DNA from 4 places in the Mesorhizobium sp. NZP2077 genome. Region 4 is predicted to be linked to each of the others. Evidence: predicted binding sites of a transcription regulator. Region 4 holds the regulator's gene; each other region holds the start of a gene.

Region 1 (5,941 bases), 240 kb from region 4:
GATGCCGCGACCTGCAGCAGGTCGCCAGGGGCATTTCGCTCAGCGATGCCAGCCGCATATTGCCGGGCGACGGCGACGGTCGCCGTCTGCGGATCGCCGGGGGCGCGGAACAGCAATTCGCGCGCCAGCCCTCTCAGGAAGTTGGCGATCGAAAGTGCGGCTTCGGATGGGATAGCGTGGTTTTGGCCAGCACCTCGCAGCCGCAGAATCTCCAGGCCGACCGTGACGGCGGCGACGCCGCCGCCCAGAACCGCGTCGCCCTTCCTGCCGGAATTCTGTACCAGCGGCATCAGCTGGTTGACCCGATCATAGGCGAGGCTCTCGAAGGCTGAACGCCTCGGCACGCGCTCATGCAGGCAAAGCCGCGCCAGATCCTCGCGCATGGCGCGCACGATGCGATTGGCCGCGAGCCACGGATCGGCGGGCAGCACCAAGATGAAGACGCCGATCGCCAGCAGAATACCGACTAGCACCGACGCGGAGCCGGCGAAGAACGGGCCGGGATCGTAGGTCATCGCCTGATGCGGGCTGAGGAAAGCGAGGAAGTTGATGGCAAAGGCCGTGGCCACGCCGACATAGCGCGGATTGGCCATGCCCAGCGCCGTTGGCACCAGGATCGGCACGACAAACAGGACGAACCAGCCGAAGCCGGGCAGGGCAGGCATCGCGATCTGGCCGACGAGAAAGGCAAAGGGCAAGGCCAGCAGCGTTCCCTTGAAGAAGCCCCAGGACACCTGCACCGGATCGGGGCGAGAGGCGAAAAGGCTGGATACGACGGCAACGAGAATGACGGTGCCCGCTGCCTCGGACCATTTCGTCGTCAACCAGAAGGCCGCGACCAGCAAGGTGGCAAGGGCGGCGCGCACGGCATTGCGCGATGCGCCGGGGTAGTCGCGGTGAACCACCAGAGCAGGCTGCCTGCTGCCGCGAACCGGGCGCGTGACGGGAGCGCGCAAGGCGTCGAGACCGCGCAGCACCTGCTTGAAGGCCTCGGCGAAATCGGCGGCGATGGTGAGACGGGTGATGGTGCCGACCCTGTCGTCGCCCTGGTCGACCGAGGCATCGGGAATTTGCCGGGCCTTGGCCGAGATCGCGTCGAGCCGTGTCACCCATGGTGCAGTATCTTCCAGCGCGCCTGGCTTGTCCGCCAGTTCACTGACAAGGGTATGCAATTCCGAGCGCACCGGGATGAGTGCGGCGTTTTTCGGGGCAGCATGCGAATGCAGCGCGCGTGCCGCCGACAGGGCCGAGAGCAATTGTCCAATAGTGCGCCGCACCGGGTGGGCGCGCGGCGCGAAACTCGGCGCTTCCAGTCTGGCATAAGCGCGCATTTCGCCCAGTGTCTGGATGTCCGCGACGAGTTTACGATGCAGTGCGGAAAGTGTCGCGGTATCACCTCCCGAGAAGGCGCCCGCGGCGTAGGTGGCGAGATCGAGAATGCACCGTTTCAGCCGCGAGATGATGGCGTCGCTGGCCAGTTTTGGCAGGATCAGCCGGCTGGTCAGGCCGGCGCAGACAATGCCGAGCACGATTTCCGCGCAGCGCGCGACCGCGAGGTCGACGACGAGATGTGGTTGTCCGAAGGCCGGCAGGCCGATGATCATCGCGGTGTAGCCGGCAAGGGCAGCACCATAGGCTTCGGGATTGCGCAGCAGTGACGAGACGAAGGTGCAAATGCCGATCCAGACGGCAAGCACGGTCACCAGCACCCATGGGTTGGTGCCGAATACCGTGGTGATGCCGATCGCCGCGATGCCGCCGGCCAGCGTGCCGAGCAAGCGGTAGAAGCCCTTCGCCAGCACCATGCCGGCGACGGGCTGGGCAACGATGAACACCGTCATCATCGCCCATTGCGGGTGGTCGAGCTTCAGCGCGTAAGCGGCCAGCAGCGCGATCAGGCCGGCCGAAACGGTGCGCAGGGCGAAAATCCAGTCCGAGCGCGTCGGCTGTGTCAGCCCGGCCAAACTCGTCTCGAAATAGGTCTTCAGCCGCACCCAGGTCACATGCTCGTCTCCGCAACTGAGCCTGTTATGGACCGGCGAACGACTAGATATCCAGCACTTCCGTCGCTGCGAATTCGGCGCGTTCCTGGATAAAGCGGAAGCGAGCTTCCGGCTTGGTGCCCATCAGCTCATCGACCCTGTCCTTGGTGGTTGAATCGATTTCGTTCACATCGACCCTGAGCAGCGTGCGCTTCCTCGGATCCATCGTGGTTTCCTTGAGCTGCGCGGCCATCATTTCGCCCAGGCCCTTGAAACGCCCAAGCTCGACCTTGCCGCGCCCGGTGAACTCGGTGCGCAAAAGCTCGTCCTTGTGTGCATCGTCGCGGGCGTAGGCCACCTTGCCGCCTTGCCGGATCGAGTAAAGCGGCGGCACCGCCAGATAGAGATGGCCGCCACGCACCAGCGCCGGCATCTCCTGGTAGAAGAAGGTGATCAGCAGCGAGGCAATGTGGGCGCCGTCGACGTCGGCGTCGGTCATGATGATCACGCGGTCATAGCGCAAATCCTCGTCGCGGTACTTTGAGCGTGTGCCGCAGCCGAGCGCCTGGATCAGATCCGATATCTGCTGGTTGGCGGCCAGCTTGTCATTACCGGCACTGGCGACGTTGAGGATTTTGCCGCGCAGCGGCAATACGGCCTGGCTGGCCCGGTCACGCGCCTGTTTGGCTGAGCCGCCGGCCGAGTCACCTTCGACGATGAAGAGTTCGGCGCCGGCCGCGGCGTTCTGCGTGCAGTCGGCGAGCTTGCCCGGCAAGCGCAATTTGCGCACCGCGCTCTTGCGCGACACTTCCTTTTCCTGCCGCCGGCGCACCCGCTCGTCGGCGCGCGCGATCACCCATTCAAGCAGCTTCGAGGCTTCCTGTGGATTGTCGGCCAGCCAATGGTCGAACGGATCGCGGATCGCGGTCTCGACGATGCGAATGGCCTCGATCGTCGCCAGCCTGTCCTTGGTCTGGCCGACGAATTCCGGCTCGCGGATGAACACCGACAGCATGCCCGCCGCCGAGATCATGACGTCTTCCGAGGTGACGATCGAGGCGCGCTTGTTGCCGACGAGATCGGCATAGGCGCGAAGTCCGCGCGTCAGCACGTTGCGGAAGCCGGCTTCATGCGTGCCGCCTTCGCCGGTCGGGATGGTGTTGCAGTAGGAATTGATGAAGCCGTCGCCGCCGAACCAGGTCACCGCCCATTCGAGCGAGCCATGGCCGCCTTGTTTTTCGCTCTTGCCGGCAAAGATTTCGCGCGTCACCTGGAAGTCGTCGCCGAGCGATGCCTTGAGATAGTCCTTGAGGCCGCCGGGGAAATGGAATTCCGCCTTGGCCGGCGTCTGGTCCTTTTCCCTTATCAGCGAGGGATCGCAGGTCCAGCGGATTTCGACGCCGCCGAACAGATAGGCCTTCGAGCGCGTCATACGGTAGAGCCGCGCCGGTTCGAAGGCCGCGCCCTTGCCGAAAATCTGCTCGTCGGGATGGAAGCGGATTTTGGTTCCGCGCCGGTTGTGGACCTCACCGAGGTGCTCCAGGCCGGTCACCGGGACGCCGCGCGAAAAGCGCTGGCGATAGAGCTGGCGGCCACGCGCGACTTCGACCTCGAGATGATCCGACAGCGCGTTGACGACGGACACACCGACGCCATGCAAGCCGCCCGAGGTTTCGTAGACCTTGGAGTCGAACTTGCCGCCCGAATGTAGCGTCGTCATGATGACTTCGAGCGCCGGCTTCTTGAATTTCGGATGCGGGTCGACTGGAATGCCGCGACCATTGTCGGTGACGGCGAGATAGCCGTCGGCCGACAGCTCGACATCGATGAAGGTGGCATGGCCGGCGACCGCCTCGTCCATCGAATTGTCGATGACCTCGGCGAACAGATGGTGCATCGCCTTGTCGTCGGTGCCGCCAATATACATGCCAGGCCGGCGACGCACCGGCTCCAGGCCCTCAAGCACCTCGATGTCGGCGGCACTATAACCCTCGCTGCCATCCTTGGTCGCGGCCGGACGCCTAGCCGCCGCCTGCACCAGCGGATCCGCCGGGCGCGCGGGTGTGCGAACCGGCTGCGGCTGCTTGTCCATATTGCCGAAGAGATCGTTGTTGTCGTCCATGCCTGCCATCGGGTCCGATGCTGCGAATCACCCGCCGATACTGCCACGCTTTGCGGCGCCAAGCGACGGAGGTTCCTGTTACGTTCGGGGATTTGACCCGTCTTATCCTAAAACCATTCGATAACCAAGCGGGCGGAAATAGGTCTGATGCAGGCGTTGCGCATTCCTGATTCTTTAACAAACCAGCCTAGCGTGAGCCCAACATAACAAGAAACGACGGGCATCAGGGGTTTCGGCGTGAGGGGCAAGGCCATAACGATGATCGGCATCGCCGCCGTTTTCGGCGCGATCTCGATCTTTGCCGCGGATTTCTGGGTCAAGAGCCAGGCCAAGGCTGATGCCGGTGAGAAAACGGCGTCGATACCCGCTCCCGCCGCGCCCAGGATCGAGTTCAAGACCATCGTGGTGGCCAACGCGCCGTTGCGCTACGGCATGGAACTCGACCGCGCCAAGCTCAGTGAAATCCCGTGGCCGCAGGATTCCCTCCCGCAAGGTGCCTTTCCCACCATCGATGGGTTGCTGGGCGAAGGCAGCCGCGTCGTGCTGTCGCCGATCGATGTCAACGAACCGGTGCTGCTGACCAAGCTGTCGGGGCCGAACGGCCGCGCGACGCTCTCCAACATGATGACGCCCGGAATGCGGGCGGTCACCATCCGCACCGACGAGATCGCCGGTGTCGGCGGCTTTGTCACGCCGGGTGACCGCGTCGATGTCGTGCTGACGCGCGATGCCGGCGAAATCCAGGAAGTGGCCAAGAACGCGCAAGGTGCGGCCGGTTCGACCATCACCTCCGAAATCGTCGTCGCCGATGCCAAGGTGCTGAGTGTCGGCCAGGGTGCCGACGTGCGCCAGACGACGCCTCAGGTGACCAATTCCGTGACCATCGAGGTCACGACCGAGGGCGCGCAGAAAGTGGCGCTTGCCCGCACCGTCGGCACGTTGTCGCTGTCGCTGCGCTCCGCCAGCGAAGGCGGCGACGGCAAGAACGGCGTCACCACCATCTCTTCGTTCGGCGGATCGGTGGCGGCCAAGGCTCAGGCAGCGGCCGGCTCGCTGTTCGATGCGATGACAAAGGAGCCGGAGAAGCCGAAATTCAAGACGGTCATCGTGACGCGCGGCACGAAGGCCGAGGAATACCAGGTTCCTGCGCGCGACCAGAAGTGAAGGCCGGTGGGGACCGGACGGGACAGGGCAATGTTGATGCGTACCCAATATCGAATGACGGGCCGGTTGCGCTTCGGGCGCACCCTGGCGATGGCGGTTGCACTGGCTGCGAGCGGCATTCTCGCTCTGTCCGGGGCGGCCAAGGCGGATAATGACATCGTCTATGTCTCGGCGACCAAGAATGCGTCGATCAAGGTCGCCAAGGGCAAGCCGAAGACGATCATAACGAGTGCCGCCTTCTACCAGATCGTCATCGGCGATCCGGAGATCGCCAACGTCAATCCACTGACCGACAAATCCTTTTATGTGCTGGGCAACAATCTCGGCACCACCGGCATAGCCCTGTTCGACGAGAAAAAGCAGCTTGTCGGCACCGTGGACATCGAGGTGACACTCGACACGGATCAACTGGCCAGCACGATCCGCGCCAGCGTGCCGGACGCCAAGATCAAGGTCGGTTCGGCCAATGGCCGTGTCGTGCTGTCGGGCGAGGCCGATGACGCGGTCGCCGCCGAGAAGGCGAACCAGATCGCGACGCGTTTTTCCGGCAAGGAAGATGTGATCAATTCGGTCAACATCTCGTCGTCGCAGCAGGTCCAGCTCAATGTCCGCTTTGTCGAGATCAACCGGCAGGCGGGTCAGGATCTGGGTGCAAAATACAGCGCCAATTTCG
Region 2 (5,941 bases), 1.2 Mb from region 4:
GCCGCCCTGTTGTCGGCAACCTTGCCGCCGGCATCCGGCAGGCCAAGCTTCGGCCGCACCCAGGCGGCGAAGCGGCCGGTCGCGTCGTCGGCTTCCGGCGCCCGGCCGGCCATCATCTGGAAGGAATGCAGCATGCCGTCGAAGACGTCGAGCCGCGTCTCAACGCCAGCATGCCTGGCGCGCTCGGCAAACATGCGGCTTTCGTCGACCAGCGCCTCGTCGGCGCCGGCCTGCAGGAACACCGGCGGAAAGCCGGACAGGTCGGCATAGAGCGCGCTGACCTCCGAATCGAGCCGGTCACCGTCGCCGATGAAGTTGGTCACCAGCCAGTCGACGGTGGCCCTGGCGAAGGCTGGATCCTTCTCGCGGTTGGTCTCATAACTGGCGCCGGTCAGCGCCATGTCGAACCAGCCGGAGATGATCAGCGTGGCAGCCGGCAGCGGCCGGCCCTGGGCACGCAACCGTTGCAGCACGCCATAGGTCAGCACCGCGCCGCAGGAATCACCGGCAAGCGCGATCCACCTGGTGTCGAAGCCCTGGTCGACGAGCCAGTTCCATGCCGCCATCGCCGCATCGAGCTGGGCCGGGTGCTTCGCCTGGTGCGCCAAAGGATAGTTATAGACCAATGCCCGGCAGCCGACGGCCTTGGCCAGATGGCCGACCATCTTGCGGTGCGTGTAGAATGAGCCGCCGAGGAAGCCGCCGCCATGCGCGTAGAGCAGCACCCGCTGCTCGTCCGCGCCCTTCGGCACGACCCATAGCGCCGGCACGCCGCCGGCATCGACTTCGATATAGTCGACGCCGCCGGGTTCGCCGGTCAGCGCCGTCCAACTGGTGTCGTTGAAATCGATCATCGCCTGCGGGCTGTTGAACGTGCCGGCATTGGCGACGATCGCCGCATAGTGGTTCCTGTTTGCCTCGCTCTCAATGCTCGCCATGATGGTCTCCCAGGGGTTGCGGATCGCGGCTGCGCGACCTTCCAAAGCCAAGGACGGACGGGCGGACAAAAAGGATACGTGACGGCAGATGTTTTTCTCTCGCCTCAACCCGGCGCGTAGCGGTTAACCACCATGCCGCAGGCATAGGCCTTCGAGCCGACCAGCCGGAGGTTCTGAAAACCGCCCTGGTCGAAGATGCGGCGTCCGGCGCCCAGCACAGCCGGGTTGATGAAGAGCTGGAATTCGTCGACCAGTCCGGCCGCGATCAGCGACGAGGCGAAGCCGGCGCCGCCGAAGACTGCCATGTCGCCGCCCTCGCCAACCTTCAGCGCCGTGACCTCGCGCGGCAGGTCGCCGCTCACCACCCTCGTGCGCTCCCACCGCGAGGCTTTCAGCCTGTCGCTCGGTACCACTTTCTTCGCGTCGACGATGCGCTGGGCGAAGGCATAGAACGGATCGGCCGGATACTTCTTCGCCGCATGGCCCCAATGGCTGAGATAGCCCTCCTCGGCCATCTTGCGGCTGAGCAGGATAGTGTCGATACCGGCAAAGAACGCGTTGAAGTCGCGTTTCAGGTCCTCGTCCCAGCCTATGTCGTCGCCCCATTCCCAGAGCTGCCAGGTATGGTCCTCATTGGCGCCGACAAAGCCGTCGACCGACATCTGCATCTGAAGGATGAGCATTTTCACCGTCGTCTCCTTGCTGGCCGGCTTAAAAGGAAATTGATTTACTTTTGGAACCATTGACGCAAGCAAAAAATGATGTCAATAGTAAAGTGATTTAAAAATGGAACCATAGACATGTCGACGCACGAAAGATCCGGCTGCCCGATCAGCCTGTCGCTGGAACTGCTCGGCGACCGCTGGACGCTGCTCATCATCCGCGACCTGGTCTTCGCCGGAAAAAAGCATTTTCGCGAATTCCTTCAGTCCGATGAAGGAATCTCCTCGCGCACGCTGGCCGAGCGGCTGCAGACTTTGCAGGAGGAAGGCATCCTCACCCGCAGCGACGACCCGAGCCATGGGCTGAAGGCGATCTACCGGCTGACCGAGGCCGGCATCGACCTTTTGCCGGTGCTGGCCACGCTCGGCGCCTGGGGCAGCAAGCACCGCAAGGCCGACGATCATCTCGCCGGCGTTGCCGACGAACTGGCGGCCGGCGGCGCACCGGCGTTGGAACGGATGAAGGCGGCGCTAAGGGCGGAGCATATTGGGTAGGTAGTAGGGCGGCGTACCCTTCTCCCCTTGTGGGAAAAAGTGGAGTTTTCCACAGCCCCGCTTGACAATTGTCCCCTTTTGTCCCCTTTTGTTCCCTATTCGTTCTTGTCCCATCAGCAACCTCGGATATGCGGCCGGTTGGAAACGACAGCGACCATCCTGCATGCCGATCTCGACGCGTTCTATGCCTCGGTCGAGCAATTGCTCGACCCATCGCTGCGCGGCAAGCCGATCGCGGTCGGCGGCGGCGTGGTGCTCGCCGCCTCCTATGAAGCGCGCGCCTTTGGCGTGCGCGGCGGCATGCCGGGGCGCAAGGCGCGCGAGCTTTGCCCGCAGCTGATCTTCGTCGGCGGCAATTTCAGCCACTACCAGCGGCTGGGCGACGCCGCGATCAAGGTGCTCGATGATTTCACGCCGGTGGTCGAGCGCATTTCCATCGACGAGGCCTTCGCCGATGTCGCCGGCTGCACGCATCTGTTCGGCCAACCGCAAGAGATCGCCACGGCGATCCGCCGCCGCGTGCGGGCCGAACTCGGCCTGCCGATCTCGATCGGTGTGGCCCGCACCAAGCATCTGGCCAAGATCGCCTCGCAGGTCGCCAAGCCCGACGGGCTGGTGGTCGTCGATCCCGGCACCGAGCTGGCCTTCCTGCACGATTTGCCGGTCGGCCTGATGTGGGGCGTCGGCCCGGCGACCAAGGCAAGGCTGGCCGAGATCGGCGTCGAGACCATCGGCCAACTGGCGAGGACGCACAGCGGCGCGCTGACCCGGCTGCTCGGCCCCGCTGCCGGCGAAAAGCTCGCCGCCCTGTCATGGAACCGCGACACGAGGAAACTGGAGACCAAGCGCCGCGCACACTCGGCCGGTGCGCAATCGGCACTTGGCCGCAAGCCCGCCGTGGCTGATGTCATCGTGCCGACACTGTTGCATCTGGCCGACCGTGTCGCAAGCCGGCTGCGCGCCAAGGCGCGGCCCGGCCGCACGGTGACGGTGCGCGTGCGCTTTGCCGACCTCAGCGCCGTCGCCCGCTCGATCACGCTGGACCAGCCGATCTCGGCGACCACCATGCTGGCCGAAATCGCGCAGGACCTGGTACGTGGCGTACTCGCCGACCATCGCCACGAAAAGACGATCTCGCTGCTGGCCATCTCGGTATCGCATCTGGAGGAGAGCGCCGAGCTGCAACTCGACCTGCCGCTCGGCCTGACCGACGATAAGCGCCGGCCGGGCAGCAAAAAAGGCCTCGCCCGCTTCGGCGCCGATCGCGCCATCGACAAGATCCGCGAGCGCTTCGGCAAACAGGCCGTCGGCTACGGCACGGTGGCGCTGGAAGCGGCGCGCTCCGTGCCCGACGAATTCAGGGAACTGGCGGAAAAGGAGCTGTGAGCGTGGGAAGCGTCAGGCTACTCGCGCTACGGCTTCCTGATCAACGCCCGGAAGTGGCAGGCGCGGCGGTCACGGCGGACAGCATCTCGCGCTTCACCAGCACCGGCTTCAGATATGTCTTCTTCACGGCAAGTCCCCCAGCCCAAGCGGCTGGCGGCAGTAACATCCGGCCAGCACAGCTTGTCAAGAAAATGCGGATTCCGGCCTGGTGAGCGGCTTCTCGTCTTGAGGCTCGCCTGGTTATCATCGCGGCAATCGAGGTCGCTGACGGGTGAGCCCGGCCGTCGCCGTGAAATGCTTGCCAAATCGCGCCATGCCGCCCATACAGCGGCGTGGGTGGATCGCCCGGCACGGGAGGTCCGCGCCTCTCATTTTATCGGGGGTACTGCTCAATGCCTGCGACGCCGTGCCCTTGGTCGAAGCCGTGACGGCCTCCGCAATCTCGCTTGCCAGCCTCGGCTGGTCGGATTTCTTCGGCGATCAGCTTGAGCCCGATGACGCAGGCCTGATCCCGACGCGCATTGCCATGGTGCATCGCGATCGCCTGAGTGGCCTGTCCCAGACGGGGCAAACCGACCTGACATTGCCGCCACAAGCCAACACAGGTGATTATGCCGTCGGCGATTGGGTGCTGGTCGAGCCACATGATCAGCTTGTGAAGCGGCGCCTGACCCGCAAGACGGTTCTGGAGCGCCGCACCCAGGGTGGCCGGGTGCCGCAACTGGCCGCGGCCAATGTCGACACGCTGTTCATCGTCACCTCCTGCAATGCCGACTTCAACATCGCCCGGCTCGAGCGCTATCTGGCGCTGGCCAACGAGGCCGGAACGACACCGGTCATCCTGCTGACCAAGGCCGACACGGCTGAAGACGCCGAGGCGTATCAACGCCAAGCCGCCGCGCTGCAGCGCGGATTGGCCGTGGTGACGCTGAACCCGCGCACGTCGGATGCCGCGACGGCGCTGGCCGCCTGGTGCGGCGCGGGCCAGACGGTGGCGCTGATCGGTTCCTCCGGTGTCGGCAAATCGACACTGGTCAACACGCTGGCCGGATCGGCGCAGCAATCGCCGCAACAGACCGGCGCCATTCGCGAACACGACGCCAAGGGCCGCCACACCACCACGGCGCGCTCGCTGCATGCCATTGCCGGCGGCGGCTGGGTGATCGACACGCCGGGCATGCGCACTTTGCAGGTCAGCGACGTCGGCTATGGCATCGACACGCTTTTTGCCGAGATCACCGAGCTTGCACCGCTGTGCAAATTCCGCGACTGCACCCATGTGCACGAACCGGGCTGCGCGGTGCAGGCCGCCATCAAGGCCGGCACGCTCGATCCCGAGCGCCTGGCCCGCTGGCGGAAACTCTCGGACGAAAACCAGCACAACACGCCGGTGCAGAGCGGCCCTCGCGGCGCCAAGTCCCCCGCCACCCGCGGCAAGCGGCGCTGAACGGCCGCCCTACTGCCCTACTGCCCTACTGCCCTACTGCCCTACTGCCCTACTGCCCTACTGCCCTACTGCCCTACTGCCTCTCAAAGCCGCGCCGTGCCAAAAACCCGGTCCCACAACAGCGACGTCACGCCGAAATTGGCGTTGTCGTCGATATGGTGGTGCACCGCGTGGCGGCGCTTGAGCGTGTAGAGATAGCTGGGGTGGGCGGGATGCCAGTGATGGATCATGTGGTGGACGCTGACATACCAGAGATAGCCCAGCATCAGGCCGCAGCCGACCGCGCTGGCGGTCGCGAAACCGGAAACCGGCCAGACGGGCAATGCGATCAGCGCATGCACGCCGAGACTGAGCCAGGTCGGCGTGCCCACCGGACTGCGTTCCTCGACATGGTGACGGTCGTGCAGATCCCTGATGTAGGGGACGTGATGCAGGACGAAGCGGTGCAGGACGTATTCGATCAACGTCCACAGAACGAGACAGATCAGCACCGTGCCGATCCACTCCGGCGCGCCCTCTTCCCCGGCCTCGACCAGCCCGGCCACCCCCAAGAGGGCGATCGCCAGCGGATAGACCACGAAGTCGCTGTAGTAGCCGATCAGACTGAGTTGCATTCCGGACGTCCCACCTGGCTTTCGACGCCGCCCCAGAAAAGATGTATCAGATTGCCTAACTCGCGGCTGAGGTGCAATGCGGATGAATCTGACATAGCGTCGCAATTTCCCGGTGCAAGTTCGGCACGCATGATCCCTGAAGAATCGGCCGATCTCGCACCAGCGCCGCAAACGGACATGCAATCATGGCGAAACGCAGTGCGGGCCTGCTGATTTATCGTCGAAGCGATGGGAATATCCGGGTGCTTCTGGTTCATCCCGGCGGCCCGTTCTGGGCGAAGAAGGACGATGGCGCCTGGTCGATCCCGAAAGGCCTCGTCGAGGAGAATGAGGACGAAC
Region 3 (5,941 bases), 950 kb from region 4:
GGGATCATGTAGAAATGAAGCTGAAATATTTTCCGAAGGCATTCGCGTCAATACTTTCAGCATTTCTTGTATTCTCAGCATCTGGCGCGAGCCTGGCCGGATCGCTGGCGGGAAGCGAGGGGGACAAGCGTTTTCCACCGACTTTGTCGGGCGATCCGAAGTCGCCATGCACCAAGGCCTACAAGGCCTATGTGGCGGCCGGCGGCCATTCGGCCTACGCCACCACATCGTATTCCAGGGTGGTTTCGCTCTACATCGTGTGCGGCGCGCGGCTGAATGCGCCATCGCAAAAGGTGCCGGAGGAGTTGGCGATGAAATCCTGCCTGGCCACACGCGCGCACGACAAGGTGACGAACGGCGGCGCCTGCGAGATCGCCGCTTCGACGTAGGTTGGCGCCTGCCCAATGGCGCCGCCCGAGACAGACCCGGGAGGCTCCATGTTTAGCAAGATCCTGATCGCCAATCGGGGCGAGATCGCTTGCCGTGTCCTCCGCACGGCCCGCAAGCTCGGCGTGCACACCGTCGCTGTCTATTCGGATGCCGACGCGAAATCCCTGCATGTCGAGATGGCCGACGAGGCTGTTCGTATCGGCCCCTCGCCTGTCGGCGAAAGTTATCTGCGCGGCGACAAGATCGTTGCGGCGGCCCTGGCGACAGGGGCGCAAGCCATCCATCCCGGTTACGGTTTTCTGTCGGAAAATCCCGATTTCGTCGACCAGGTGGCGGCGGCGGGGCTCACCTTCATCGGCCCGTCAGCGGCCTCGATCCGTGCCATGGGACTGAAGGACGCCGCCAAGCGGCTGATGGAGAAGGCCGGCGTGCCGGTGGTGCCGGGCTATCATGGTGAGGCACAGGAGATCGTCCTGCTTGCGTCCAAGGCACGTGAGATCGGTTACCCCGTACTGATCAAGGCGCGCGCCGGCGGCGGCGGCAAGGGCATGCGACGCGTCGAGCATCCTGATGATTTCTCCGAGGCGCTGTCCAGCGCCCGGCGCGAGGCAAAGGCTGCTTTCGGCGACGACCGCGTTCTGGTCGAAAAATATGTCGACAAGCCCCGGCACATCGAAGTGCAGGTGTTCGGCGACAATTTCGGCAATGCGGTGCATCTCTACGAACGCGACTGCTCGGCGCAGCGCCGCCACCAGAAGGTGATCGAGGAAGCGCCCGCCCCCGGCATGACGCCCGCTTTGCGCAAGGCGATGACGGAAGCCGCCGTGAAGGCCGCCAAGGCGATCAATTATTCCGGCGCCGGCACCATCGAGTTCATCGTCGATGCCTCGCAAGGCCTGAAAGTCGACCGCTTCTGGTTCATGGAAATGAACACCCGCCTGCAGGTCGAGCATCCGATCACGGAAATGGTCACCGGCACCGATCTGGTCGAGTGGCAGTTGCGGGTTGCGTCTGGCGAAAAGCTGCCGAAGACGCAAAGCGAGATCGCGCTTGCCGGCCATGCCTTCGAGGCGCGCATCTATGCGGAGGACGCGGCAAAAGGGTTCCTGCCTGCAACAGGCACGCTGCATCATCTGAAGTTCCCCGAGCCCGACGCGGCGGTGCTGCGCATCGAGACCGGCGTGCGGGCCGGCGATGCCATCTCGCCCTTTTACGACCCGATGATCGCCAAGCTGGTCGTCCATGCAAAGGACAGGCAAGCGGCGCTGGAAGCTCTCGGCGCAGCACTCTCGCAGACCGAAATTGCCGGTTCCACTGTCAACTCCGCCTTTCTTGCCGCGCTTGCCGCCGATCCGGACTTCTGTGCTGGTGACGTCGACACCGGTTTGATCAGCAGGCATCAGGAGGCGCTGACCGCGGTCGCGCCGCCGACCGGCGAAATCATCTCGGCAGCCGCCCTTGCCGCCTCCGGTGCCGGAACCTTGTCATCATCGAATGATCCATGGTCTTCGCTTTCCGGCTACGCGCATTTCCACGGCGTCGTGCGGCGCACGCGGCTGAAGTTCGGCGAGGCCGATATCTCGGCAAAGGTTTCGGTGCGGCCGGACGGGCGCTTCCAGGTGACGCTCGATGCGCCCTACGACAGCGCCAATGCACATGACCTTCGCGCCGTTCCTCGCCTCGCCCGCTGGCCAGGCCACATCACGGTGTTCGAAGGCGCCGTCGGCTATACATTCGCGGTGCCGGATCCCTTGGCCAGGAGCGATGAGGCGGCTGCCGCTTCCGGCAGCCTGCGCGCGCCGATGCCCGGCCTGGTCAAGCTGGTGCGCGTGGCAAAGGGCGATGCGGTGATCAAGGGACAACCGCTGCTGATCCTCGAAGCGATGAAGATGGAGCACACCATCGCCGCCCCACATGACGGGGTGATTGCCGAGATCGCCATGGAAGGCGCGCAAGTCAGCGACGGGACCGTGCTGGTGCGGTTCGTCGAGGAACAAGCTTCGACTGCCGCAACTGGCTGACAGCCGGAACTGCATCCTGGATCACAAAGAAAAATGGCCGGGACGAACCCGGCCATTTCTTTAGATATCTGATCGCCAGAGTGACTACTGCGCGATCGGCGCGTATTTGCCGTCATGCCACTGGTTGATGTCGTAGCTGGCGTTCTTGAGGTCACCCTTTTCGTCGAAGGTGACATCGCCGACTACGGTGCTGATCGGCGTGCCGTTCTTCAACGCTTCGGCAACCTTGGCCGGATCGTCGCTGCCGGCACGCTTGATGCCTTCGGCGAAAGCCTGGACCACGGCGTAGGAGAACAGCGTGAAGCCTTCCGGCACGAAGCCGCCGGCCTTGATCTTCTCGACGGCTGCCTTTGCTTCCGGCTTCGCCTGCGGATCCGACGGGAAGACGAACATGGTGCCTTCACCGGCCGGGCCGGCAACCTGCCAGAATTCCGGCGAGGCGATCGAATCCGGCATGATCAGCTGGAACTTGAGGTTCTGTTCGGCCGACTGACGCAGGATCAGGCCGGCTTCAGGATGGTAGCCGCCGAAATAGACGACGTCGGCCTTGAGATCCTTCAGCTTGGTGACGAGCGCCGAATAGTCCTTCTCGCCGGGGTTGATGGCGTCATAGTAGACTTCCTTGAGGCCGCCGGCGTTCATGGTCGCCCTGACGGCGTCAGCCACGCCCTGACCGTAGGCGCTCTTGTCGTGCAGGACGACGACGTTCTTGCCGGCATATTTCTTGGCGATCCACGGGCCGATGAAGGCGCCCTGGGCGTCATCACGCGTATAGAGACGCATGATTGTCGGCCAGCCGGCCTTGGCGGCCGCGTCGGTCAGAACCGGGTTCGAGGAAGCCGGGCTCATCATCAGCGCGGCGGATTCGGCATAGACGGCCGAGGCCGGAATGCTCGAGCCCGAGCAGGCGTGACCGTCGATGAACTTGACGCCATTGGCGACGATGCGGTTGGCGACCGACACGGCCTGCTTCGGATCGCACTGGTCGTCCTCGATGTCGAGCTTGATCATCGAGCCGTTGACGCCGCCCGCGGCGTTGATGGCGTCGGCGGCGGCCTGTGCGCCCTGCTTGAACTGATCGCCGATGGTGGCGAGCTGTCCGGTCATTGGGCCGACCACCGAAACGGTGATATCATCGGCGAATGCGACCGGCGCACTCATCATCAGGCCGAAAATGGCCGCGCTCAAAATACTCATTTTTTTCATGACAATAGAACTCCTCCACTCACGCGCGGCCGCCCCGGCCGCGCTTCTTCTCAGAGAGGCGGGACAATTTCATCCTTCATTGGGCCTGTCTAGGCGCATCGGCACCGCTCGATTGGGCCTGCGAGGCGACATCCACACGCAAAAAAGCCACGCCAGCCTTGTTCCGGCTGGTCGTGGCTTTTTTGCCTGTCGGGCCATTTCCCCAGCGCCCCCGCGCCGCGAACCCCAACGTCGCCTTCCCTGTCTTCCTGCTGACCATGATCTTACCCGATTTTCGGGATCATGGTTCGTCGCACGGCCTGGACCTGTCGGCCTGCCGCATTCTTGTTGTTGATGGCCCGTGGCCTGGCTGTCTGCGCAGCCTTATCCCTGTTTTGGCCCGACCGTCTTCGAGCGGTCTTGGCCGGAGCGTCCCCGTCTGACTGAACTCAGTGCATGGTCATCCATTCGCGGGCTTCGCGCAGCGCCTTGGCGATCTCGACCTTCGACATGGCGGCCGACAGTTCAGAGCGTAGTTCCGCAGCGCGGGCCGAGCCCTTGATGGCGGCGATGTTGAACCATTTATGGGCGGCAACGACGTCGGTCTCGCAGTCGCGGCCGGTCGCATACATCATGCCCAGTTCGAAAAGAATGTCGGCCTGGGCAGTTGCCCCCATGGCGCCGAAACCTGCTTCAAGCATTTCAAAACGTGCCATTTTAGTCCCCTGTCTGGCTCCCGAGAGCTGCCTCCGTTTGTCTTGTCCGGGCCGCTCTTTCGATGCTTTCGAGAATGCCTATCAGGCTTGAATCCGTCGTTAAATGGCGTGCTTAATTTGAAGAAAACAAAGCTAAAACAAGAGGTAAACGCGCAAATTCGTTAAGGATACGAAGCCAGCAATTCAGCCCATTTGCGCTAAATTTGACGAAAATTTTCGCGGGCGGAATCAACACTCCGCTAACCACGGGAAACAAACACGATGCGCCGGTCGTTTTCATTTCCTCTGCGATAGGCCGGATTCAGGCGCTTTCAAAATCCCAAACTCTTCCCTTGCGGCACCGCTTTTGTTTTGCGGGGAGCTGGATTAGCTTACGTTTGCGTAAGCGGCAGACCGGCGAGGCGGAGAATTCGGCCGGCTATCCAAAGGGAGCAAGACATGTTTCGAAAAGTGAGCCTGGCTCTTGCAGCCACATTGATCATGGCGGGCGCGGCGTGGGCCGATCCGATCGAGGGCAACTGGAAGACGCAAGCCGGCGACACCGCCGCCATCTCAGGCAGCGGCTCGTTTTCCATCACGCTCAAATCAGGAAAATATGCCGGCAAGACCATCGGCTCGCTGAAAGCGGCCGGCGACAGCAAATATGCCGGCAGCATCACCGATCCGGCGAACGACAAGACCTATTCGGGCAAGGCGACATTGTCGGGCACCTCGCTCAAGATGAGCGGATGCGTGCTCGGCGGACTGATCTGCAAGAGCCAGACCTGGCATAGACTTTAGTTCTGCAGACTGATATCGGACGGTCTCCAAGACACCAACGGAGACCGTCCAGTCATGCTACAGCCTCGCGACCTCAAGGGACGCCGCGCGATTTCCTATGCTCGCTGGAGTTCTGGCAAGCAGGCGCAGGGCGATAGCTCGGCGAGGCAGACAAAGAATGCCAAGGCTTTCTGTGCGTCTTTTGGTCTGACCCTCGACAGTGAATTGGTAGACGATGGTGTGAGCGCATTCAAAGGCGCGAACCTTGAAGCCGAACTGGGCCAGTTCGTCGCGGACGTTCGTTCTGGCAAGATACCACGCGACGTAGTCCTGATCGTTGAGAACATTGACCGTATCACTCGCGTGAAGCCAACGCGGGCTATCCGCTATTTCCTCGACCTCTTGGACACTGGGCTAACTCTGGTGACCCTGACGGACCAGCGGGTCCACACGAGCGAGGGCTATGACGACAACTTCTCTAACCTGATGATGTCCCTCATGGCCATGCAAGCGGCTCACGAGTACAGCGCAAAACTGTCCTATCGGGTGAGCGAGGCCTGGGGACGTAAAGCGGACAAGGCGCGGGCGGCTGTCGCAAGCGGTAGCGGGGCAAAGATCAAGGTTGCGAAGGTCCCCTTTTGGATTGACCGCGAGACCAACGAATTGAATGTACGCGCCACCGATGCGCGGCTTCTCTTTGAACTCGCTAAGGAAGGACACGGCCAGCAGACCATCACACAGATACTAAACACGCGCGGCATCCCTTCTCCCTCAGGGAACACATGGGCTCAAGCCGTTGTTGGTGAAGTCCTCCGCTCCCCAGCCGCCTATGGGTGCCTTGTGCTCAAGGGCGAGGAAGTCCCCGGCTAT
Region 4 (5,941 bases):
CGGCAAAGGCAAATTCTGCAGAGCGACACGTCGAAATCACCGCAATGCGCGCATTCGCCACCGCATTTTAGGAGGTGCGTGCCAGATTGGGCCAGAGCCTAATGTTGCACTGCGAAACGCGCCTTTCAATGCCAATCTTCTTGGGCCAGTTTGCTCCTAATCGATTTGATCCGCTATGCGCGCCAGGCTTTCCTCGCGCCCAAGCACGGCAAGCACGTCGAATACGCCCGGCGAGGTGCTTTTGCCGGTCAGCGCGGCCCGCAACGGCTGGGCCACTGCGCCAAGCTTGTGGCCTCCCGCCAGCGCATAGTCGCGGATCGCGGCTTCTGCCGCGGCAGCCGTCCAGCCATTTGCAAGCGCGTTCAAAGCTTGGTGAGCGCCACGCAGGATCTTGCGGGCATCGTCATTGAGCAGGAGTGCCGCCTTGTCGTCGATCGGGAGAGGGCGCGTGGCAAACAGGAAAGCGGCGCCGTCGACAAGCTCGACCAGCGTCTTGGCGCGCTCCTTCAGGCCCGGAAGGGCTGCCAGCAACTGCGCCTTGCTCCTGTCGTCGAGGCGCGCGGCGATCGCCGGGCCACCCTTGAGGTAGGGCAAGGTGGCGATGAAGATGTCGAACAGTTCGGCATCGGCCATGCGGCGCATATGCGCGCCGTTGATCGCCTCCAGCTTGGCGAAGTCGAAGCGGGCCGCGCCCTTGTTGACGTCGCCGATGTCGAACCAGGAGATCATGTCCTTGATCGACATTATCTCGTCATCGCCATGGCTCCAGCCGAGGCGCGCCAGATAGTTGAGCAATGCCTCCGGCAGGTAGCCCATGGCGCGATAGGCCTCGACGCCGAGCGCGCCATGGCGCTTCGACAGCTTGGCACCGTCGGCGCCATGGATCAGCGGGATGTGCGACATCGACGGCACATCCCAGCCCATGGCGTTGTAGATCACGGTCTGGCGGGCGGCGTTGGTCAGGTGGTCGTCGCCGCGGATGATGTGGGTGACACCCATGTCGTGGTCGTCGACGACGACGGCATGCATGTAGGTCGGGTTGCCGTCCGAACGCAGGATGATGAAATCGTCGAGATCCTTGTTGGGGAAGCGTACCTCGCCCTGGACGCGATCGTGCACGACCGTTTCGCCTTCGGTGGGCGCCTTGACGCGGATGGCGCCCTTGACGCCGGGCGGTGCCTCGGATGGATCGCGATCGCGCCACTGGCCGTTGTAACGCGGCGGCAGACCCTTGGCTCGGGCCGCCTCGCGTATGGCCTCCAACTCGGCAGGCGTCTCGTAGCTGTAGTAGGCCTTGCCCAGGCGCACGAGTTCCTCGGCGACCTCGCGGTGGCGCGGGGCGCGCTCGAACTGCGATATGGCCTCCCCGTCCCAGGTGAGCCCAAGCCAGGTCAGCCCGTCCAGAATGGCCTGGGTAGCCGCCTCGTTGAAGCGTTCGCGGTCGGTATCCTCGATGCGCAGCACCATCGTGCCGCCGGTGTGCTTGGCGTACAGCCAGTTGAACAGCGCCGTGCGCGCGCCGCCGATGTGCAGATAGCCGGTGGGCGAGGGAGCAAAACGGGTGACGACCTTGTCGGACATGGAACTCTCGGAAACCATCTGAAGCGGGGTGCGGCTGCGCGGACTTTCGCGCGTTGCGCGTTCATGTAGCATAGGGCGTCAGGGGTGCAAGGGGCAGACCCGATGGCTAGACGAGGCCGGGGCTTGGATCAGGGCGAGGACGCTGTTGCCGGCGTCAGCGAACGATCCCTGTTTGCGACGCCTCTGGCGACCCCACCGCCGCCGTCGCCACTTGTGCCGGGCTCCAGTAAGCCAGCTTTGCCGGCGAATGTTCCAGCGCCAACTCCGCCCATCGAAACAGGCAGGATTGTGCGTGTGCGCCGGCAACTGGGCCGGATTTCACTGCCTCGTCTGCGCCACAGCGTGGCCATCGCGGCGGAGCTGGAGCTTGACCGGGGCATCGCCTTCTTGCTGGTGCCGGTGTGTCTGGCCGCCGGGGCGATCGGCTATTATTCGCTGGCAGTGGAGCCTGATTTCGCAAAGCCTGTCGCGGTCGTCGTGCTGGTGGCGAACTGCGCGCTTGTTTCGCGCTCCTGGCCGAAAACCCATCTGGGCTTCATGGCGGCATTGTTGTGCGCGCTTGGCCTGCTCGCCGCCAAGGTCGAGACATGGCGAGTAGGCACGCAGATGCTGGGCTCGGAAATCTCGACGCAACTGACCGGCCGCGTCGTCTCACTGGAGCAGATGGAGACTGGCCGCATCCGTCTGACCATCGACGTGACCTCGACCGCTCGCCCGAAACTGCGCTATGCGCCGGAAAGGGTCCGGCTTTCGGCGCGAAGCATCCCGGCGGAAATGACTGCCGGCTCCCTGGTCACCGGCTACGCCAAACTGTTGCCGCCGACTGGCCCGGTGCGGCCGGACAGCTATGATTTCTCCTTCGACAGCTATTTCGCCGGCATCGGCGGCAGCGGGTTCTTCCTCGGCAATCCAACAGTCGTCTCCGCTGATGACGGTGAGATGCCGCTGTCGGCCCGCCTTTCCTCCGGGATAGAAAATGCCCGTGAAGCCATCGCCGACCACATCAGGGCCACGGTCGGCGGTGCTGAAGGTGAGATCGCGGCAGCGCTCATTGTTGGTGTCCGAGCGGGCATCCCCGACGAAATCAACGAAGCGATGCGGCGCACCGGCATCTATCACATCATCTCGATTTCCGGGCTGCATATGGCGCTGGTCGCCGGCACCATCATGGGTCTGCTGCGCGGCGCCTTCGCGCTGTTTCCGGATTTTTCCGCGCGGCGGCCGGTGAAGAAATACGCGGCTGCCGCGGCACTTGTCTCGATCGCCGCCTATCTCGTCATTTCCGGCGTCGTCGTTGCCGCCGAGCGCAGCTTCATCATGCTGGCGGTGATGCTGATTGCCGTCCTGTTCGATCGCGCGGCGCTGACCATGCGCAATCTGGCGATCTCGGCGATCGCCGTCATCGTGGTTTCGCCGCATGAGGTGGTCGGCCCGAGCTTCCAGATGTCGTTTGCCGCAACGGCCGCACTGGTCGGCGCCTACGCCGGCTGGGCGGATCACCGTGCGGGAAAGGCAAGACCGCCACCGCCAAAGCGGTCCCTGCCAAGCGTTCTCACGCGACGATTCCTGCTGGCGACGGGTGGCTTGGCCATGACTTCGATCATCGCCGGCAGCGCCACGGCGCTATTTGCCATCTGGCATTTCCAGCGGGTGTCGCCGCTCAGCCTGTTCGCCAATCTGGCCGTCATGCCGATCGTGTCAGCGGTGATGTTCCTGGCCGTTGCCAGCGCGTTGCTGATGCCGTTCGGATTGGATGCGCCAGCCCTCTACCTGATGGGCAAGGGCCTGACGGCAATGATCGCCATCTCGGCGTGGATATCGGAACGCTCGCCGGTCGACGCGGTCGGGCTCATTTCGCAGCAATCCGTCCTGCTGGTGACCGTCGCCCTGGTCATCGCGACGATGGCGACGACATGGCTGCGGCTCGCAGCACTGCCATTCGCGCTTGCCGGTCTGCTGACGGTGTCGGATACGCGCACACCGGATGTGCTGATCTCTGAGGACGCGCGGCTGGTCGCCCTGCCGATCGGCGGCGGCGAACTCGCGGTCAGCCGGGCTCGCCCGAACGAGTTCACCGTCGACAATTGGAAACGCGCGCTGACATCCGAAACCATCGTCGTGCCGGAGATGTTCAGCAAGGCGGATGGGCTATTCGACATTGCCGATGCCGTCAATCTGCCACCGGGAGCGCCATTCTATTGCACGGACGGCGTTTGTCTCGCCCGGCACCCGTCCGGCGCGATCATCGCGCATGTCGAAGACCGCAAGGACACCTGGAAGGCCTGCGGTTTCGCAGACCTGATCGTCGTCAATGACGCGACGGGATATGATTCCTGCCACAACTCGCTGGTTCTCGTCGTCACCAAACGGCAGCTCGCCCGCAAGGGCAGTGCTGCCGTCTTCTTCGACCGCCAATCAGCGACAGGTCCTCCAATTATCAGCTTCGCGGTGGACGGGCCGTATCGGCCCTGGCATGCGCAGCGCAAATATTCACGCGAGGCGAGGGGGCTGGCGCCCTGGCGCAAACCCGAAAAGCCTGCCGCTCCTGCTCAGTAGCGCCGGATCAGCCCGACGAGCTTGCCTTGCACCTTGACCCTGTCCGGCCCGAAGATGCGCGTCTCGTAGGCCGGATTGGCGGCTTCAAGCGCGATCGAGGCGCCCTTGCGGCGAAACCGCTTCAGCGTCGCTTCCTCTTCATCCACCAGCGCCACGATGATCTCGCCGGGCTGGGCGGTATCGGCATTGCGGATGATGACGGTGTCGCCATCGAAGATGCCGGCCTCGATCATCGAGTCGCCCTTGACCTCCAGCGCATAATGCTCGCCGCCCATGATCATGTCCGGCGGCACCGAGATCGAATGCGTCTGATGCTGGATGGCATCGATCGGCACACCGGCGGCGATACGCCCCATCACCGGGATCGACACCGCGGAAACCGCGTCGTCGTCATTGCCGGCCGCGGGCAAACGCGACGGCGTTGCAGGCTTGAGTTGGCGGCCAAGGCCGCCCTGACCAAGACTGCCCTGGATGACGCTTGGCGAGAATTTCTTTGCCGCGTTGAGGCCGGGCGCGATCGAATCGGGTAGCCGCAGCACCTCCAATGCCCGAGCCCGGTTGGGCAGCCGGCGGATGAAACCGCGTTCCTCCAGCGCCGTGATCAGGCGATGGATTCCTGACTTGGAGGCGAGATCGAGCGCTTCCTTCATCTCGTCGAAGGAGGGCGGAATGCCGCTTTCCTTCAGCCGTTCATGAATGAACATCAAGAGTTCATGTTGCTTGCGCGTCAGCATGGCAGCCCCCAAGGCTTGAACAAAAGGTCTGAACCAGAATCGAAAAACAAACCCAGAACAAACACTATCTGTTCCAGTTGTGTTCCGCAACCGTTTAAAGTTTAGTGAATTTGTTAAGGCGGCTGAAGTTATTTGGCGCTGGCAGCGGGCCGTGTTCGACGCCTGCCTGCCGCTAACGCGCCCCGGTGCGCGTTGAAATTGTTATGGTTAATGGTGCTGGCTCATTCTTCGGCAAGTGGTTGGAATTGGTCGCAGACGCACCTCGCCGGGGTACATTCGCCGCATTGCCAGTCGTCTGTCGGGGTGAACGAAACGAAACCAAAATGCCAACTTTCGGTCCCCCCATTGCCGTTGTATGGCTGCGTCAGGTAACGGCTTCCTTCACAGCGAAACGCTGATCCTTCCACGCGTCCGTGCGCAGAATGTCTTCCAGCACCTCAACTGCCTGCCATACGTCCTTGTAGCCGACATAGAGCGGCGTGAAGCCGAAACGGATGGTAGACGGCGCGCGAAAGTCACCGATCACCCCGCGCTCGATCAGCGCCCGCATCACCTGATAGCCATGATCGTGAAGGAACGACACTTGGCTGCCGCGCTTGGTCGCATCGCGGGTGCTTTCCAATGTCAGACCATAGGCGCCGCACTTGGCTTCGACGAGTTGGATGAACAGTTCGGTCAACGCGACGCTCTTCTTTCGCAATGCCGCCATGTCGACGTCGCTCCAGATGGCAAGCGCACCTTTAAGCGCCCGCATAGACAGGACCGGCTGCGTGCCGCACAAAAAGCGGCGGATGCCGGTGCCGGCAACATAACCCCGTTCGAAGGCAAAGGGCCGTGCATGCCCCCACCAGCCGCTGAGCGGTTGGCGGATATCGCCGTGGTGACGCTGCGCGGCATAGATGAAGGCCGGTGAGCCCGGACCGCCGTTAAGGTATTTGTAGGTGCAGCCGATGGCGAAATCGGCATTTGCATGGTCGAGCTCGACTGGCAGAGCGCCTGCTGTGTGGCATAGGTCCCAGATGATTAGCGTTCCGGCCGCATGAGCCTTGCGCGTCAGCGCCGCCATGTCG

What was found. Region 4 encodes LexA, which represses DNA repair genes until DNA is damaged. Its sites were predicted from a motif close to TGTTCNNNNTGTGTTCNG; they were not measured.
Region 1: parE (DNA topoisomerase IV subunit B) is a predicted target of LexA. The motif match lies at 4,175-4,192, and genes of this name have one in related genera.
Region 2: dinB (DNA polymerase IV) is a predicted target of LexA. The motif match lies at 2,245-2,262, and genes of this name have one in related genera.
Region 3: HGP13_RS26300 (sel1 repeat family protein) is a predicted target of LexA. The motif match lies at 4,435-4,452, and genes of this name have one in related genera.

The regions. Positions count from the first base shown of each region.
Region 1 is NZ_CP051293.1:4,040,514-4,046,454, forward strand. Features, by position in the region: gene HGP13_RS20130 (FUSC family protein) at 1-2,003, opposite strand, end outside; gene parE (DNA topoisomerase IV subunit B) at 2,047-4,104, opposite strand; gene cpaB (Flp pilus assembly protein CpaB) at 4,342-5,268, shown strand; gene HGP13_RS20145 (type II and III secretion system protein family protein) at 5,299-5,941, shown strand, end outside.
Region 2 is NZ_CP051293.1:3,123,240-3,129,180, reverse strand. Features, by position in the region: gene HGP13_RS15520 (alpha/beta hydrolase) at 1-938, opposite strand, end outside; gene HGP13_RS15515 (dihydrofolate reductase family protein) at 1,043-1,627, opposite strand; gene HGP13_RS15510 (helix-turn-helix domain-containing protein) at 1,739-2,155, shown strand; gene dinB (DNA polymerase IV) at 2,294-3,541, shown strand; gene rsgA (ribosome small subunit-dependent GTPase A) at 3,948-4,988, shown strand; gene HGP13_RS15495 (sterol desaturase family protein) at 5,072-5,602, opposite strand; gene HGP13_RS15490 (NUDIX domain-containing protein) at 5,788-5,941, shown strand, end outside.
Region 3 is NZ_CP051293.1:5,232,848-5,238,788, forward strand. Features, by position in the region: gene HGP13_RS26285 (hypothetical protein) at 15-389, shown strand; gene HGP13_RS26290 (acetyl/propionyl/methylcrotonyl-CoA carboxylase subunit alpha) at 438-2,411, shown strand; gene HGP13_RS26295 (ABC transporter substrate-binding protein) at 2,496-3,617, opposite strand; gene HGP13_RS26300 (sel1 repeat family protein) at 4,046-4,312, opposite strand; gene HGP13_RS26305 (DUF2147 domain-containing protein) at 4,751-5,092, shown strand; gene HGP13_RS26310 (recombinase family protein) at 5,147-5,941, shown strand, end outside.
Region 4 is NZ_CP051293.1:4,282,908-4,288,848, forward strand. Features, by position in the region: gene gltX (glutamate--tRNA ligase) at 157-1,581, opposite strand; gene HGP13_RS21265 (ComEC/Rec2 family competence protein) at 1,684-4,137, shown strand; gene lexA (transcriptional repressor LexA) at 4,131-4,871, opposite strand; gene kynU (kynureninase) at 5,236-5,941, opposite strand, start outside.